2 regions of the Candidatus Accumulibacter cognatus genome follow, and region 2 is predicted to be linked to the other one. Evidence: riboswitches for the same ligand, from Rfam matches in the RefSeq annotation. Region 2 holds a riboswitch; the other holds the start of a gene.

Region 1 (9,019 bases), on a different contig from region 2:
GACGCCTGCTCGGCGACCTTGTCATGTCCGCCCATTTCGCCTTCTTCTGCTTCGTCGTCTTCGGTGGCGCGCTGCTCTGGCGTTCGCCACCCCTCGCCTGGCTACACGTGCTGGCCATCGTCTGCACCCGGACGAGGACGCGGAGCTCGCTGCGGTTGCTAGCCAGGCATGAACCAGCGCCGTCGGTGCTCGCCCACTTCACGCAGTGGATAGCCGTAGAGCCTGCCTAGCGAATCGCTGCTGATCACCTCGTCGCAGGTACCCTGCTGCGTCGTTCCATCCTCGAACAACAGCAGGGCGTGCGTACAGAAACGTGCGGCCAGGCCAGGTTCGTGCAGGACCATCACACAGGCCACCCCTTCGTTACGGGCGAGTGCCGAGAAAAGTTCGAGGATAGCCATCTGATGATTCAGGTCAAGGTGGGCAAGCGGCTCATCGAGCAGGTAAAGTCGCGGCGCCTGCGCGAGCAATGTGGCGATCGACAGCCTTTGTTGCTCGCCACCGGAGAGTGTCTGCACGTCACGCTGTGCGAGTTCCGCAAGGCCGACCAAGGCCAGAGCCTCATAGGCGATCTGGACATCCTGGCTGGATTCCCAATCCCAGCGGCCAAGATGCGGGTGGCGTCCGACCAGCACCGTCTCGAGAACCGTCGAGGAAAACGCTTCGCTACGAGTTTGTGGCAACCAGCCACGAATGCGTGCGCTGACGCGCGCGCCAAGCCTCGCGTAGCTTGTTCCGTCGAGCAGCACTTCACCGGCGGCAGGCGTTCGCAGACCGGCCAGTACCGACAGCAGCGTCGACTTGCCGGCACCGTTGCGTCCGAGGATGGCCAGGCATTCGCCCGGCTGTACGGTCAATGCCAGGTCATGGCAGAAACTGCGGTCGGCCACACCAACGCTGAGCGCATGGGCAGATAGCAGACCTGGGACCATTTCAGTACCGTCCAGGTGCAGCGCGGCTAAGCAGAAACAGAAAAACAGGCACGCCAATCAGCGCGGTCAGCACGCCGACCGGCAGTTGTTGCGGTGCCAGTAGGGTACGGGCCAGGGTGTCGGCAACCACCAGCAGACTGCCTCCGGCGAGTACCGAGGCGGGCAGGAGCAAGCGCTGATCATTGCCGGCAGCGAGGCGAACAAGATGCGGCACGATCAGGCCAATGAAGCCGATCGCGCCGGCATGCGTGACCGCGGCAGCCGTAGCCAGCGACGCGACGAGGTAAACGCCGCGGCGTAATGGGCGGACTGCAACCCCCAGCGCCTGGGCCATGTCGGCACCACGTGCCAGCAGATTGAGCTCACGGGCAAACGGCAATGCAACCAGCAGCACCATCAGGAGCAGGATCAGTACCAGTTGTGGATCACCGCTCTGCGACAGATCCCCCATCAGCCAGAAGAGCATGCCTCGCAGCCGGTCTTCTGGAGCCAGCGCGAGCAGCAGGGTGACCACCGCACCGCAACCGGCAGCGACGATTACACCCGTCAGCAGCAGGCGCGACTGCGTCCAGCCCCCTTCACCATGCGCGAGGCCGAACACCAGCAGCATGGCGCCGAACGCGCCCCCGAAGGCCAGTCCGTTGATCCCCGCGACACCCAGGCCAAGAACGATTGCCAGCAAGGCACCGATGCCGGCACCGCCAGAAATGCCGAGCACGTAAGGGTCAGCAAGCGGGTTGCGCAGCAGGACCTGCAGCAAGGCACCCGCCAGCGCCAGCAGACCGCCGCAAGCGAAACCTGTCAACGCCCGCGGCAGGCGCAGGCTGCGCACGACGTCGCTGGCCATGCCATGACCGTTGCCAAACAGGATTGCCAACACCTCGGCCGGGCCAATCGCAATGCTGCCCACCATCAGGGCCAGCGCAATGCTGAGCTGCGCCAACCCGGCCAGCACTGCGAGGATCAGCAAGGCACGGCGGCGGGTGGGCATCTCGCCTACTTCGGCGCGTAGCGAACACCGACGAAGACATTCGCCCCGGCGGTGGTATAGTTGTCGACCGTCTCGTAATCCTTGTCGAAGATATTGTTGGCGCGCGCAAACAACACCCAGTCTCGCTGCAAGCGGTAATCGGCGTAGAGGTTTACCAGACCATAGCCGCCGAGACGAACACGGTTGGCGGGGTCATCGTAGCGGTTGCCCAGCAGTTGCCACTCACCACGAAATTCCCAGTTGCCGAGGCTTCGGCTGAGGTAGCTGCTCATCTGCTGCTCGGCACGGCGGGCCAGACGATTACCCTTGTTTGGCCCGTCCTCCTCGTTCCGCGGGTTCAGAAAGTCAAGTGCGATCCCAACTGCCCACGCCGAGAAACGCCCATCATAGGTAAGCGTGGCGCCGCGCAGCAGCGCCTTGCTGACATTGACCGGCACGAAGGTAGGTGGCCGGAATTCGATCAGATCGGTCACCTGATTGTAGTAGAAGACCGCCGAAGCACGATGGCTACCCTGCTCCCAGTTGACCCCGACCTCGGTGTTTTTTGCCGTCTCCGGTTTAAGATTAGGGTTGCCACCGGCAAAACCGAAGAGCGAGGGAAAATACAGCTCGTTGAAGGTCGGAGCGCGGAACGCCGTGCCATAGGAAATATGGGCGCGCCATTGCGGCGAGAATTGATAGCCATAGGCAGCAAAACCCGTACGCTTTCTGCCAAACTGCGAGTTGTCGTCATGTCGCAGGTTGAGCTGCAGCCGATGCTGATCGATATGGCCATTCCAGCCGGCCAGCAGCGATCGAATCGTGCGCTCGGTAACCGTGTAATCGGTCGTGCTGTTGACCTGTTGCTTGTTGTATTCGGCAGCCAGCAGCGCTTCGCCGACTGGCAGCTTGATATCGTTCTGCCAGGACGCAAGATCCATCGTGGTCTTGAAAGAACTGTCCCGGAAATTCCCGATATAGTCCTTGCTGTCGTCGGTACTGCGGCCGAGACGCAAGGTACTGGTCCACGCCTGATGCAGCCGGTTGCGCGAGTAGATCGAATAATTACCGACGTTCTGGTCATTGCTGAAGGACTGAGCTGCGCCAAGCGCGCTAAAGTCGTTGCCATCGTACTGGTTAGTGCCCTTGCTGACCAGCAGATTGGCCCCGAGTTCCTGCCCTTTGGCCGGACGAACGGCAATACTGGCACTCAGGTTCCTGTTGTAATAGCCATCCCGGTCACGGTTGTAGAACAGGTTATTCTTGTTGTTGATGGCGTTGAACCCGTCGGTATTCGTATACCCTGCCTGAACACTATAGGACACCCATTCTGTTCCGCCCGCAATGCCAACACTGGTGTCGGTCGTGTGGTAAGAGCCATAGCCGGTGCTGGCGTTCACCTGTACTGACCCCTCGCCCCTGCGGGTGAAAATCTGGATGACGCCGCCGATGGCATCTGCCCCGTAGAGCGATGACGCCGGGCCACGCAGAATCTCGATGCGCTCGATCTGGTTCAGCGGAATCCGCGACAATGCTGCACTGCCGCTCGTCGCCGAGCCGATGCGCTGCCCATCGATCAACACGATCGATTGATTGGTACTGGCGCCACGGACGAACACGCCGCTATTGGACCCCGCACCGCCGTTGGCGACGTACTGGATTCCCGGTTGCCGTGCCAGAAGTTGCGCCAGTGTCGTCTCCCCGGCTTGGTCGATTTCTTGACGGGTGATAACCGACACATCACTCGTCAGTTCGTTGACTCGGGTAGCCTGTCGAGTCGCCGTGACGACAATCGGGTCGAGTTGCGGGTCCGCGGCATGTAACGCCGTCGAGAACAGTGCGGTGAAAGTTGCGGCATGGGCTGTCCGCAGCTGGTTCGGATGCATGATGAAACTCCCCCCTGTTGCCGACCAGCGTCCCCGCAAATCGGCTAGCCAATTATGTGGAAGGCGCGAGGTCAAAGCAGGCATGCAAGCCGAGCGTTGCGTGTCCGCATCCCCGCGACACTTCCGTCCAGTGTGGTATGCGAAGGCCGGTATCCGGGCTCGCGAGTCTTGATCTGTCGCCTTCCCAGGCTTTTTGCCCAGTGGCCTATTGACAGTCCCACACTCGCTTACCGTTGCGGGGGCAGCACAGGCATGTTGTTGCGCGTGGTACAGCGCAAACAGGCACCTGTTTCCCGTTTAACCGCTGCAGCGAATCTGCGTGGCGGCACCTTGCACGATCCATTTTCGCATTTGAGGCCAGCAAAAATGCCGATTATAGCTTGCCCGCAGGGTGCCCTATCGACGACTGAACCAGAAAGCGCTTGCCACATCACAAACAAGGTGCAGAAACGCTGCTTATGCCTTGACCAAGCATGCTTTTTGAATCTATAGTCTGTCCCATGCTGAATGAACTCAACACGCTCGAAATCAAGATTGCTCAAGTGGTTTCACTGTGCCACACATTACGAACCGAGAATGAGGTTCTGCGCCAGCAACTTGCGTCGCTTGAAAGCGACAAGGAACGCCTTGCCGAACGTATGGCGGCTGCCCGTGCGCGGCTTGAACAGCTTGCCGAGCAACTGCCCGAAGCTAAGCCCTGAAGACTCTGATACGATGCCCAACGAAACCAATTATCTCGACATCGTCCTGCTGGGCAAGGAATACCGGGTCGCCTGCCCAAGCGATCAACATGCTGCGCTACTCAGTGCCGCAGCCTATGTTGATGGGAAAATGCGCGATATCGCTGGGAAAAGCAGGAGCAATCTTCCCGAGCGTATTGCCGTCATGGCTGCGCTCAACATCGCTCACGAGCACCTCGGCCTCAATCAGGAAATGCCGGAGCAGCATCAGAAAATTGAATCTGAAATAGGACTGGACATGGACGCGCTTAGGGGTAGAATCTTTTCCATGGAAGCAGAGCTTGATCAGGTGTTGAAGTCGCAGTAGGAAGGTTTTCCTGCTCCGCTCTCCAAGAGAGTTCCCTGCGGTGTTGTCAGGTCATAGATTCCTTGAACCAATGCTAAATGGCATTGGTCGCGGACCATAGAAACCACTGTTGTGTGCGCCCCTAGTCGGACGTACCTGATGCGGAAGGGAAGTGACCTATCTGAACCCAGGTTCAGGATGCCGGCCTGACGGCATCGGCAGGGACAAAAGCGCGGAACCTCTGGTTTCGCGCTTTTTTGTGCCCATATTTTTTGGGCCTGTTTGCGACGGAACATCGGTTCCTGATGTACCCGAAAGACGACACGCGGCTATCAGCCCTTCGCGGGAAGGCTGTCGGCATCAGCCTGCGAATGATTGGCATAGGTCGGCCAGTCGGGAACGTACTCGTCGGCCTGGCTGCCCCAGGTGCTCCAGCCCTCCCGTGAGCCGCGGGCGAACATCTCTAGGAAGGGACCGGGCGAGCACGATTCGATCAGCGCGTAGGCTTCGTCCGGTTTGCGGGAATGCTCGCGCTTGCGGCTCTTGATGATGTTGACCTGGCGGCGGCCGGGGGGCAGCGTGCGCGCATCCTTCCCCCTGACGCCGAACAGGATCAATTCGGTCGTATTGCGGAAATAGAAACCGACGCCGCGCCCGTCCGGGCCACCATCCTTGCGAATCTTGTGCCATACAAGGTTGCTCTTGTAGGTGAAGCCCCAGGCGGCGAGAACGCGCAGGCCTTCCGGCAACAGCGCGTTCGGCACCCACAGGTAGAGGTGTGCGGGACTTTCGACGATCTCGGCCACGGGTAGCGCCAGAATGTCATCCAGCGTCATCGTGGCGTAGCGGTTCAGGCGCTTGTGCTCCGGTGCCATCTTGCCGGTGCGGTTCTGAAACTGCCACGGCGGATCCGCGAGCACGGTGCGGAACTTCCGGTTACCAACACGTTGCAGCAGGTCGCAGCCTACCGCGGGGAAATGGTCGGTCATCTGTTTCAATCGTGAATAGGAAGGAATGGGCCAATGCTCCACAAGGGATCTGGCAAACACGGTGAACGATCCTGCCTGTCGTCGCCGGGCACGATGATACCTGCACTTGCAACGGCAGGCGATGGTCGGTGATTGACTGATCGGGATACCATCCGGTATTTGGTGAAAGGAAACAATGTTCAGGCGAGAGCTTGCCTATTTCTTCGGTGCGCTGCGCTTTTTTACGCGCCTGCCAGTCCCGGCCTGGGTAGGGCACAGCAGCGAGGCACTCGACCGGTCAACGCGATATTTTCCGGCGGTGGGCCTGCTCGTCGGGGCCATTGCCGCACTGGTTTTTGTCCTGACGTCTTGCGTCCTGCCGATGACGCTGGCGGTGCTGGCGGCAATGGCCAGTTCTCTCTACCTGACGGGAGCGTTTCACGAAGACGGCTGGAGCGACATGGTCGACGGTTTCGGCGGCGGCTGGGAGAAGGCACAGATCCTGGCGATCATGAAGGACTCGCGAATCGGCAGCTTCGGTGCGATCGCGCTGGTGATGCTGCTGCTCGCCCGCTTCTGCGCACTGATCGAGTTCGAGTGGCAGGAGATTCCCCTGGCCCTGCTGGCCGGCCACACCCTATCCCGCTTCGCTGCGACGACCCTGTTGCGCGGCCTCGACTATGTACGTGACGAGGGGAAAGCGAAGCCGCTGGCCACCCGCATCGGCTGGGGCGAGCTCGGTATTGCCGGACTCACCGCCCTGCTGCCACTATTGCTGCTGCCACCGCTAGAGGCATTGCTCGGCGGGGTATTTGCTGCCCTGGCGACGCTGTGGCTGGCACGCCTGTTCCGGCGGCAAATCGGTGGCTATACCGGCGATTGTCTCGGCGCCACCCAACAATGCTCGGAACTTGCTTTTTATTGTGGACTATTGTGCAGCTTTTCCTGATCCGTCACCCACCACCACGGCTTGCCGCTGGCGTCTGCTACGGGCAGCTCGATGTCGATTCAGAGGACCCACAGCCTGCCGCCAGGCGTCTGCGCGCGCTGTTGCCTGACGCTACGCCGGTCATTGCCAGCCCCTTGCGGCGTGCACGCGCCCTCGCCGAGGCCTTGCATCCACAACCGGTGTTCGACGAGCGACTGTTGGAAATCGACTTTGGCGAATGGGAGGGCGTCGCCTGGGAGCAGATCGATCGCCGGCTACTCGACGCCTGGGCCGCCGATGTGCTGCACTTCGTCACGCCCGGCGGCGAATCGGTGGCAATGCTGCAGGCGCGCGCGCTTGACTGCGTCCGCAGTCTACGCGGCAACCATGTCGCCCTTGTCACCCACGCCGGGGTCATCCGCGCCATGCTCGGGCACTGGCTGCAACTGCCGATCGACGAGTGGAGCCAACTGCGGCTCGACTTCGGCAGCCTTACTCTGCTAGAGATTGACGCCAGCAGGGATGGCCTGCAGTGGACAGAGTCAGGCCGGCCGCATGCTCCGGGGATCCTGCATTATCTGAACCAATGACCCCCCTCTGCAGGGCTTTGTCATGCCATTCGCAGCTCAGGCGATGCCGGAGTCTCGGGAGATTCTTTCGATGCCGCCAAGGTAAGGACGCAGCACTTCCGGAACACGGATGCTGCCGTCGGAATTCTGGAAGTTTTCCATGACCGCCACCAGCGTGCGCCCGACGGCAAGGCCGGAGCCATTGAGGGTGTGCACCAGTTCGATTCTGTTACGATCGTTGCGATAACGCGCCTGCATTCGTCTGGCCTGGAACGCCTCGAAGTTGGAGCATGACGAGATTTCGCGGTAGGCCTGTTGTGCAGGCAGCCAGACTTCGAGATCATAGGTTTTTGCTGACGAAAAACCGATGTCCCCGGTACATAGCGTAACCCGCCGATACGGCAGGTCGAGCATTTCGAGGATCCGCTCGGCGTGTCCGGTGAGTTCCTCATGCGCCTCCAGCGAATCGCCTGCGGCGACGATCTGCACCAGTTCAACCTTGTCGAACTGGTGCTGGCGGATCATGCCGCGCGTATCGCGACCGTAGGAGCCTGCTTCTGAACGAAAGCACGGGGTATGGCAAACGAACTTGAGTGGCAATTCATCGGCATTGACAATCTCGTTACGAACGACGTTGGTGACCGGCACTTCCGCCGTCGGGATCAGATACAGGGGCTCGGCTTCGGCGCGCAGAATCTTGAATAAATCCTCCTCGAACTTCGGCAACTGCCCGGTACCCGTCAGGCTGGCGGCGTTAACCAGGTAAGGCGCGTAGACTTCGGTGTAGCCATGCTGTGTCACATGCGTATCGAGCATGAATTGGGCGAGAGCACGGTGCAAGCGAGCGAGCGCTCCCCTCAACAGCGAAAAGCGCGTGCCGGCGATTTTCGCTGCAGTGGCGAAATCGAGCTGACCGAGCGTCTCGCCGAGATCGACATGATCCTTGACCGCAAAGTCGAAGCTGCGCGGTTTCCCCCAGCGCTTGAGCTCGACGTTGTCGGTATCGGAACGGCCGACCGGCACGCTGTCCTGCGGCAGATTGGGAAGCACGGCCAGGAAGGCATCGAGTTCCTTCAGCAAATCGGCGAGGCGGACTTCATTGGCTTCGAGTTCGTCCTTGAGTGCCGCCACCTGCGCCATCACTGCGGTGGCATCTTCGCCTCGTCCCTTGAGTAGGCCGACCTGCTTCGAGAGACTGTTGCGGCTCGCTTGTAGCTCCTGCGTGCGCGTCTGCAGGGATTTGCGCTGGCTTTCGAGCCCCTGGAATGCCGAACGGTCGAGCGTGAAACCACGCGTCGCCAGTCGTTCGGCAACCCCTTCGATGTTGTTGCGCAGCAGTTGAATGTCGAGCATGGTCAATCCTCATGTGGGCGGTCGCGCCGCGACTCGCGAATCTGTCCGCTTCCCCGGCTGCGCACAGCGGCGCGGGCGGACTCAGTCCTGCTTCTGTCTTGCCTGGCGATCAAGTTCGCGCAAATGCGCGAGCTTTTCGCCAATCCGGATCTCGAGGCCGCGCGCGACCGGTCGATACCACTCGACCGCCGGCATGCCCTCGGGGAAATACGCCTCGCCTGCAGCGTAGGCGTCCGCCTCGTCGTGCGCGTAGCGATAGTCTTTTCCGTAACCCAGGTTCTTCATCAGGCGTGTCGGCGCATTGCGCAGATGCACCGGCACCGGCCGTGAGCCGTCGCCACAGATGAAGCTGCGCGCGGCATTATACGCGAGGTAAGCGGCATTCGA
Region 2 (9,019 bases):
GTGAAGACGACCCTGGTCTGACCCTGCTTCGCCGCGACATCGACTGCCTGGACGACGCTGGCGCGGAAAGCGGCCGTCGAATAGGGACGGACAATGCCGGTGGTGCCGAGAATCGAAATGCCGCCGACAATGCCAAGGCGAGCATTCAGCGTCTTTTTCGCCATCTCCTCGCCGCCGGGAACGGAAATGGTGATTTCCAGGCCGTCGTGAAGCAGCAGTTCGCCGGCTACCGCCATCACGTTGTCACGGATGTTGCGGCGCGGAACCGGGTTGATGGCCGGGCCACCCACCGCAAGACCGAGGCCGTCTTTAGTGACGACGCCGACCCCGCCCCCCCCCTGGAGAATGACCTCGCCGGCCCGTTGCGGCAGCCTCCGGACAGCGGCCGTCAAGTGTGCGCCATGCGTCGCATCCGGGTCGTCACCGGCGTCCTTGACGATCACCGCATGTGCAACCCGCTCGCTACCCTCCCCCTCGAGGCGACCTTCACTGACCGCAAAGCGGTGCTCCTGGCCATTCGGGAGGCGGCAGAGAACGCTGTCCGGCAGCACACCGGTGAGCAGGCCGAGCGTCGCCGCACGAGCGGCGGCCGCGGCGCAGGCGCCGGTGGTGAAACCGCTGCGGTTACCGCGCGCGCGCCGGCCATCACCCTTGCGGACTCTGGCCGGCGCAGGCGCCTGTCCGGAGTCGCTCAAGCGGCGTTCTTCTGCACCGCTTCGGCGAGGCCGAGCAGCGCGTGTATGGCGGCGACGACCAGCGTCGAACCGCCCTTGCGGCCCTTGATCGCCACCCACGGAATATCGGTCAAGGTCATCAGAAGCGCCTTCGATTCGGCAGCCGAGACAAAACCGACCGGCATGCCGATCACCAGCGCAGGTTGGGCTCCTTCTTCGCGGATCAGGCGGATCACTTCGATCAGTGCCGTCGGAGCATTGCCGATGCCGACAATGGCGCCGTCGAGCCTGCCGAGCCGCTGCGCCTTGCGCATCGCCTGGACGGCGCGGGTCGTGGCCTCGGCCCTGGCCAGTTCGATGACCTCCGGATCGGAAATGTAATGCTGGGTACTCATCCCGAAATGCCTGAGGCGTGGTGCAGAGAGGCCGACACAGATCATTTCGACATCCGCCACGATCGGCGTTCCGCCCTTCTGGACAGCCGCCAGACCGGCTCGCATCGCATCGGGGTGGAAGGCGGTCAGGCCATTGAATTCAAAGTCGGCGCTGGCGTGAATCATGCGGCGCACCAGCGGCCACTGTTCGTCGGTGTAGTCGTGCTGCCCGACCTCGGCGTCGATGATGGCAAAGGAATCGTGCTCGATGGCGCGGCCGGCGGCAGTAAGCTGTTCGGTAATCGTGTTGGCGGCAGTTGGGGTGGCCATGGTCATGTCCAGAGTCTCCGAAGTGTCAGTCGTGTTGATGGGCACAACCAGGATTGTGTGCAGGGAGGTGTCCGTGATCGTGAACCGGAGCCTGGCCGCAGCCTGGACCGGCCAGGGCAGTATGACTGTGCTCGTGCAGATGCTCGGCCTCGGCCAGTTCGCGATACTTGCAACCATCGCATTCGAGCATGCCGCCAGCGGGGAGCTCGCCGCCGACCTTGTCGTCAAGCAGGTCGAAAATGCCCTTGTCGAAACCGAAGTAACTGCCCAGGCCGAAAGCGACCTGCGGATATTGGCGCTGCAGGCGTTCGACCTGCACCTTGATGCGCTCGATCAGCACGCCGCTGAACAGGTATACCGGAATGATGCAGATCTGCATCATTCCCAGCCTGACCTGGCGCTGTACCACCGTCTCAAGGCGAGGCCAGGTGACACCGGTAAAGGCGAGATCGACCAGTTCATGCTCGTTGGCCTCGAAAATCCAGCGTGCCATCCTGGCCAGCTCGCCATTGGCGCCGATGTCGGACGAGCCGCGACCGAGCAGGATGACGCCGGTGGTCATCGGATCGGGCACGGCCAGTTGCTTCATCAACCGGCCGAGCTGACTCTGCAACACGGCAAAGATCTCGCGGCCCATGCCGATATGCCGGGTGACGGCAAATTCGACCTGGGGATGCCGCTCGCGCGCGCGCTTCAGTGCCGCCGGCAATTCCATTTTGACGTGGCCAGCGGCGTTGAGAATGAAGGGAATGACCATCACTTTGCTCACGCCACGCGCAGCCCGGTCGAGACCTTCATCCAGCAGTACTTCGGCGTGCTCGATGAAGCAGACCTCGATCCGCCAATCGGGGTGACGTTCGCGCCACTGGGCCGCGAAATGCAGGGTTTCCTTGTTACCGTCGCGGTTGCGCGAGCCATGGCCGACAAGGAGAAAGGTGATTGCGTTAGTCATGAGTCGTCTCGGTTGCCTTGCGGAAGCGGTGCGAAAAAGCAGGGTCGTACAGTTTCGAGCGCACCAGGTCGGGCCAATCGGCAGCGCCCAGTGTCGGGCTGGCGACGATCATCGCCTGACTGCCAACCTTCGCGGCCTGGCATTTCTGCTTGATATCGGCAAGCGTACCGCGAATGATCTTTTCCTGGCCCGGCCAGCTCGCCTTGTGCACGACCAGCATCGGCGCATCCTCGGCCCAGCCGGCAGCACGCAAGGCTTCCTGCACCTTGTGCAGCAGAGTGATCGACAAGTAAATGCAGAGCGTCGCCTTATGCGCGGCCAGGGATTCGAGATCCTCTCCCGGCGGCATGGGTGTCCGCCCGGCGACGCGGGTCAGGATCACTGTTTGCGTGACTTCCGGCAGGGTCAGCGTTTCGCCTGCGGCGGCCATCGCGGCCATCGCCGAGGAGACGCCGGGAACGACTTCCCAGGCGATACCGGCGGCCGTCAGCGGTTGGGTCATTTCGATCAATGCGCCATAGAGGCCAGGATCACCGGTCTGCAGGCGAACGACGACGGCATGTCGATCGGCTCGCTCGATCAGCCAGGTTGTCATCTCTGCCAGAGTCATGTCCTTCGAGTCGCGAATCTCGCAATCCGCGGGCGAGAATCGCGTCGCCGCCTGGTCGACCAGCGACCCGGCAAACAGCACGGCACCGGCCTTCTCGAGCAGACGCCTGCCCTTGACGGTAATCAACTCGGGGTCGCCAGGGCCGGCACCGACAAACCAGACTTTTCCGGGCATCAGATCATCCTCTCGAAATGGGGCATGCCGTTTCCTTGGTGGGTTCCCAGCAGGGCAAGCAGGTCACTGATCTTGCGCGGCCCGGCATCGCTCGGGAGAACACCGAGTTTGGTCAGACGGCACTGCAGTTCAATGACTCCGGGCAAGGGCAATCCTGCCCCCGACAAGGTGTCGCCAGCCGTCGCCAGATTCGCTGCCGGCAGCGATGCGCTACAGCGACCGGCAACCATCAGGTGAATCTGGTCCGCCCAGGCGTAGGCAAAATCGATATCATGCGTCGCCAGCAGCAGGGTAATGCCCCGCGCCTGCAAGTTCTCAAGCACGGCCAGCAGATCTTCCTGCATGGCGTGATCGAGGCCGGCCATCGGTTCGTCGAGGATCAACAGTTCGGGCTCCATGGCCAGCACCCCGGCGATGCAGACCCGCTTCTTCTGACCAAAACTGAGGTTGTGTACGGGTTTGTCGGCAAACGCTGTCATGCCTACGGCCTGCAGCGCTGCGCTGACCCGTTGGCGTGCCGTCGCGATGTCCAGACCGAGGTTGAGTGGACCAAAGGAAACGTCTTCGAGGACGTTCGCCGAAAACAATTGCCGATCCGGATTCTGGAAAACCATGCCGACCTTGCTGCGCAGTTGGCGCAAGCCACTGCGACGGTAATCCACCGCTTCCCCGGCGTAGTAAACGACGCCGGATTGTGGTCGCAGCAAGCCGTTGCACTGCTGGAACAAAGTGGTCTTGCCGGAACCGTTGGCGCCGATCAGGGCGTTGCGGCTGCCCCGCCGGATGGCGATCGAACAGTCGTTCAGTCCGCGGCTGCCATCGGGGTAACGGAAGCAGACCTGCGCCAGTTCGAGCAGGAGGTCGTCTGCCGAGCGCGTCATGACATCGCCACCGCCAGTGCCAGCAGCGTACTGCCGGCGATCATTGCGATGGTCAGGTCGCGACCGGCATGGGCAAAGACCGGCGCAAGAAAATACAAGGGGCCCTCGTTGTTGCGCGCCTGCGCCGCGACATGCAGGTCGTTCGCCCGTTGCCACACCTGCAGCGTCAGATTGGCGGTCAAACCGGCCAGCGAGCGCAGTGCCAGGCGTGGGGTTGCGTAGCCCAGGCGCGCCGTCTGGGCGATCCAGATGTCCTGCACCGCCGCGGAGAAGACGAACAGCATCCGGTAACAGAGGACCATGATTTCGAGCAGGATCTCGGGGGTCTTCAGTCGGCGCAACAGGCTGATCAGATCGGGAAGCGGCGTGGTCAACGTGAGAAAGAGCAGCGCCGCCAGGGCTGCAAACGAACGGGAGAAAACGTTCGCCAATGGGTTCAGGCCGTTCGGGAGCAGTTGCAGCGTGAGGCCATGTTCATTGACGCCCAGCGAGCACGCCAGCGACAGGCTGCCGAGAAGCAGAAAGGCCAGAGCTGGCGAAGCGACGCGAAGGTAAGACGCTGGCGCGACACCGGCTCCCAGCAGCGTCACGGCGGCGAGAATCGCCGCCACGCCGGCAGCGACCATCGGTGAACCGGCGGCAAAAGCCGCGATCAGACCCGCGAGCGCAAAACTTCCCTTCGCCGCCGGTGAAACCCGCCGCCAGCGGTTGGCGTAGGCCGACCGCTCGATCAACACCGTTTCGCCGCCCCATTGGCTTCTTCCGCTTCCCGGCGCAATTTCTCGCGGGTCACCGAGACACCCAGGTAGTAACCGATAAACCCGGCACCCAGCGCCGCCTGCAAGGCGAACAACAGGGAGCTGATTTCACCGCTGGCCGGCTCCATCAGTGGCTGGAACCAGGGTTTGAAATCAGGATCGATGGCGCCGATGAGGTCCCTGGCCTGGTTGTCGGCGCCGGCAAAGATCTCGACGGGATGATCGGCATTCGCCGCCGGTTTCTGCACCAGCCACAGCGGCAGCGCAGACAGCAGGACCACGGCGAGCAGCAGCAACAGGTTTTGCCGGCGTTTCATACCCGTACCTCGTCGTTCCTGACGAGCTGCAGGTCCTGCAGTTCCCTGGCATTGAAGCGCATCAGGGCATTGAAGATCAGCACCGTCAGCAGCCCTTCGCTGATCGCCAGCGGGATCTGGGTGATCGCAAAGATGCTGGCGAATTTGGCAAAGGAAGCGACAACACCCCCCGTCGGATCAGGGAAGGCCCAGGCCAGTTGTAGCGAGGTGGTGACGTAAGTCAGCAGGTCGGCGAGGCTGGCGGCGAGAAAAACACTGGTGGCAAAAGAGAGTTTGATGCCACGCGCCACACGAAAAACCGCGGCTGCGGCGAACGGTCCGACAATGGCCATTGCAAAGAGGTTGGCACCCAGCGTCGTCAGCCCGCCGTGCGCCAGCAGGAGCGCCTGAAAGAGCAGGACCACCATGCCGATCGGCGCCATGGCTGTCGGGCCGAAGAGCAGGGCACCGAGCCCGGTGCCGGTAGGGTGCGAGCAACTGCCAGTCACCGAAGGCAATTTGAGCGCTGAAAGAACGAAGGTAAACGCGGCGGCAACACCCAGCAACATCCGCTGTTCCGGATGTTCGCGGATACGTTTCTTGACAACCCACAAGCCATAGGCCACGAAGGGGGCCGAAGCGACCGTCCACCCCAGGGCGTGTTCGACCGGCAGAAAACCTTCCATGATGTGCATGCTTCTCTCCCACAGCGAGCAGTGGCCAACCGTGCCAGGCGGGGGATCGGCACCTGCGGGCAGAAAGAAAAGCCGAGAAAAGCTGCGGTCGGCAAATCCACATGGCCCTCCCTTTACCCCGGGGAACGGCACTACGTTTGCTTTGGGCCGGTCTTCTGGCTTGCCGTCAATCTTCTCCAGCACCTTCCCATGCGTCAAGCACAGTGGCGTATTGCGGAGTCGTCAGGCTTACAGCAGCGGGGGCTGCGCCGGAATATCTGAAGATTCAGAGGCACCGGCTTCCCGTTTCACCCGCCCCACGAGCGTGGGGCAAGGTACCCAAACGGGGCTGATTATACGACAGAGCCGATCGGGGTGCCTGAAAAAGACGGGGCCATTAATGTGAAAGTCGCGTATGCGACTCACGAATCTCCCCTCCCCCCTCGCGAGGAAGGGGTCGGGGGAGAGGGAAACGGTCATGACTTTCATGATCGGGGGGTGCCTGGAACAGTCATGACCGTTAGTCCCCCGCTGGCACACTCCGGTAGATCGCGATATTCTTCGCTCCATGCTACACACACCCTACCCGCACGAACGCAACCGCACCGGCCCGACCGATCCGGCATTACTCATCCGCGGATGAAGGCAGTGATCCTTGCCGGCGGAGCGGGCACCCGGCTGGCGGAAGAAACCATCGTACGGCCAAAACCGATGGTTGAAATCGGCGGCAAGCCGATTCTTTGGCACATCATGAAGATCTATGCCAGTCACGGGATCAACGACTTCGTGATCTGCCTGGGTTACCGCGGCTATGTCATCAAGGAGTACTTCGCGAATTACTTTCTGCACATGTCGGATGTCACCTTCGACATGGCGACCAACCGGATGGAAGTCCACCAGCGATACGCCGAGCCCTGGCGGGTCACTCTGATCGACACCGGCGATGCCACGCAGACGGGTGGGCGCCTGCGACGCGTGCGCGCGCATGTCGAAAACGAAGAACTCTTCTGCTTCACCTACGGCGATGGCGTGGGCAACATCAACATCAGCGGGGCAATCGATTTCCATCGCCGGCAGGGAGTCCGCGCGACCGTCACTGCAGTGACCCCGCCCGGTCGTTTTGGCGCACTCGAGATTGCTGGCGATCGCGTTCTTGCCTTCCGTGAAAAACCGGTGGGGGATGGCGGATGGATCAACGGCGGATTCTTCGTTCTCCACCCCAGTGTGCTCGACCTGATCGATAGCGACTCGTGCCTGTGGGAAGCCGGGCCGGTCGAGCACCTGTCGCAGACCGGCCAGCTCGCCGTGTGGCGACATGATGGCTTCTGGCAGGGAATGGATACGCTGCGGGACAGGAATCATCTCGAAGAACTCTGGGCCTCGGGGATTGCTCCGTGGAAGAACTGGTGATCCAGCCTGCTTTCTGGAAAGACCGGCGCGTCCTGCTGACCGGCCATACCGGCTTCAAGGGGAGCTGGCTTGCCATGTGGCTGCAATCCATGGGTGCCAGAGTGATCGGTTATGCGCTGCCGCCGGGCACGCAACCCAACCTGTTCGAACTCGCGGGCCTGGCCAGGCAGATGGTGTCCATTTTCGCCGACATCAGGGATCCCGAACGGCTGCGCCGTGCCTTCACCGACTACCAGCCGGAAGTCGTCTTCCATCTCGCCGCACAAGCCCTGGTCCTCCGCTCCTATGCTGACCCGGTTGAAACCTACTCCAGCAATGTCATGGGCACGGTCAACCTGCTCGAAGCCGTTCGCCAGGCGCCAGGAGTGCGGGCGGTCGTCGTCGTCACCAGCGACAAGTGTTACGACAACCGCGAAGGCGAGGCCCATCGCGAAAGCGACCCGCTCGGCGGATGCGATCCGTACAGCAGCAGCAAGGGCTGCGTCGAACTCGTCACCGCCGCGTATCGCGCTTCCTTTTTCAGGCCGGCCGACCCTGCCGGACACGGCGCCGCCGTGGCGACGGCGCGCGCAGGCAATGCCATCGGCGGTGGCGACTGGTCGCCGGGCCGATTGATCCCGGACGCCATCCGCGCTTTTGTGGACCAGCGTCCGTTACCTGTGCGTCATCCCCAGGCGATCCGCCCATGGCAACATGTCCTTGAACCGCTGGCTGGTTATCTGCTGCTGGCCGAGCAACTATGCAAAAAGGGAGCGCCCTTCACCGAGGCCTGGAACTTCGGTCCGTCAGATCAACACCGCGTCGAACAAGTCATCGACAAGCTGGCCGGCCTCTGGGGGGAGGAAGCGCCCTGGTTCAGCGACCAGGCCTCTCATCCACAGGAAGCACACTGCCTCCGGCTCGACGCCTCGAAAGCGATCTCGGCGCTAGGCTGGCAGCCGCGCTGGTCGCTCGATACGACCCTGCGGATGACCGTTGACTGGTACCGCGCACACTTGAGCGGCGCAGACATCGACGCCATTTCCAGACAACAAATCGACCGCTATTGCCGGGAATGTTGCCGGGAATATTCCCGAGACTCAGGAAACCCGTTCGTGACATGAGCACTGACGAATTACGACGGCAGATCCTCGAACTCGTCGAGCGCCATGCCTCTGAGGCGCAGTCGGCGCCGGCCTTTCGCCCCGGCATCGGCGCGATCCCGGCCGCTGGCAAGGTGATTGGTGGCAGCGAGATCCGTCACCTGGTCGATGCCGCACTGGACGGCTGGCTGACCACCGGGCGCTTCAATGACGAATTCGAACGCCTGATCGCACAACGTATCGGCGTGCAGCAGGCGCTCAGCACCAACTCGGGGTCCTCGGCCAATCTGCTGGCACTCTCGGCCCTCACTTCGCCGCTGCTGGGTGAACGCGCGCTGCAGCCGGGCGACGAGGTCATCACCGCGGCAGCGGGTTTTCCCACCACCATCAACCCCATCCTGCAAAACGGTCTCGCGCCGGTATTCGTCGATTCCGAACTGCCAGGCTACAATCCGACACCGCAGGCCATTGCCGCCGCCATCGGTCCGCGCACCCGAGCCATCATCCTGGCCCATGCACTGGGCAATCCGTTCGAGGCTGCCGCCCTGCGCGAGATCGCCGACCGGCATGGCATGTGGCTGATCGAGGATTGCTGCGACGCCTTCGGCTCACTTCTGCATGGCCGCAGTGTCGGCACCTTTGGCCATATCGGCACGCTGAGCTTCTACCCCGCCCATCACATCACCACCGGCGAGGGCGGCGCAGTCTTCACCGACCTGCCGCTGCTGGCACGGGCACTTGCATCCTTCCGTGACTGGGGCCGCGACTGCTACTGCGCGCCGGGCAAGGACGACACCTGCGGCA

Evidence for each region. A riboswitch is a leader RNA that binds a small molecule or an ion and turns the genes downstream of it on or off. The one in region 2 is predicted to bind cobalamin.
Region 1: it holds a riboswitch for cobalamin, as region 2 does, so the genes downstream of both, AW06_RS15600 (TonB-dependent receptor) here and AW06_RS01150 (energy-coupling factor ABC transporter permease) in region 2, are expected to answer to the same signal.

The regions. Positions count from the first base shown of each region.
Region 1 covers NZ_JDST02000084.1:12,454-21,472, reverse strand. Annotated here, with positions in the region: gene AW06_RS20935 (DUF2784 family protein) at 1-230, shown strand, start outside; gene AW06_RS15610 (ABC transporter ATP-binding protein) at 159-932, opposite strand; gene AW06_RS15605 (iron ABC transporter permease) at 934-1,923, opposite strand; gene AW06_RS15600 (TonB-dependent receptor) at 1,929-3,788, opposite strand; cobalamin riboswitch at 3,915-4,136, opposite strand; gene AW06_RS15595 (hypothetical protein) at 4,289-4,489, shown strand; gene AW06_RS15590 (cell division protein ZapA) at 4,503-4,835, shown strand; gene AW06_RS15585 (MT-A70 family methyltransferase) at 5,147-5,803, opposite strand; gene AW06_RS15580 (adenosylcobinamide-GDP ribazoletransferase) at 5,979-6,731, shown strand; gene cobC (alpha-ribazole phosphatase family protein) at 6,704-7,300, shown strand; gene serS (serine--tRNA ligase) at 7,337-8,632, opposite strand; gene AW06_RS15565 (replication-associated recombination protein A) at 8,714-9,019, opposite strand, start outside.
Region 2 covers NZ_JDST02000004.1:51,085-60,103, reverse strand. Annotated here, with positions in the region: gene AW06_RS01185 (cobalt-precorrin-5B (C(1))-methyltransferase) at 1-695, opposite strand, end outside; gene AW06_RS01180 (precorrin-8X methylmutase) at 692-1,378, opposite strand; gene AW06_RS01175 (sirohydrochlorin chelatase) at 1,404-2,330, opposite strand; gene cobM (precorrin-4 C(11)-methyltransferase) at 2,323-3,114, opposite strand; gene AW06_RS01165 (ABC transporter ATP-binding protein) at 3,114-3,995, opposite strand; gene cbiQ (cobalt ECF transporter T component CbiQ) at 3,992-4,732, opposite strand; gene AW06_RS01155 (energy-coupling factor ABC transporter substrate-binding protein) at 4,726-5,070, opposite strand; gene AW06_RS01150 (energy-coupling factor ABC transporter permease) at 5,067-5,744, opposite strand; cobalamin riboswitch at 5,872-6,081, opposite strand; gene rfbF (glucose-1-phosphate cytidylyltransferase) at 6,363-7,133, shown strand; gene rfbG (CDP-glucose 4,6-dehydratase) at 7,118-8,236, shown strand; gene rfbH (lipopolysaccharide biosynthesis protein RfbH) at 8,233-9,019, shown strand, end outside.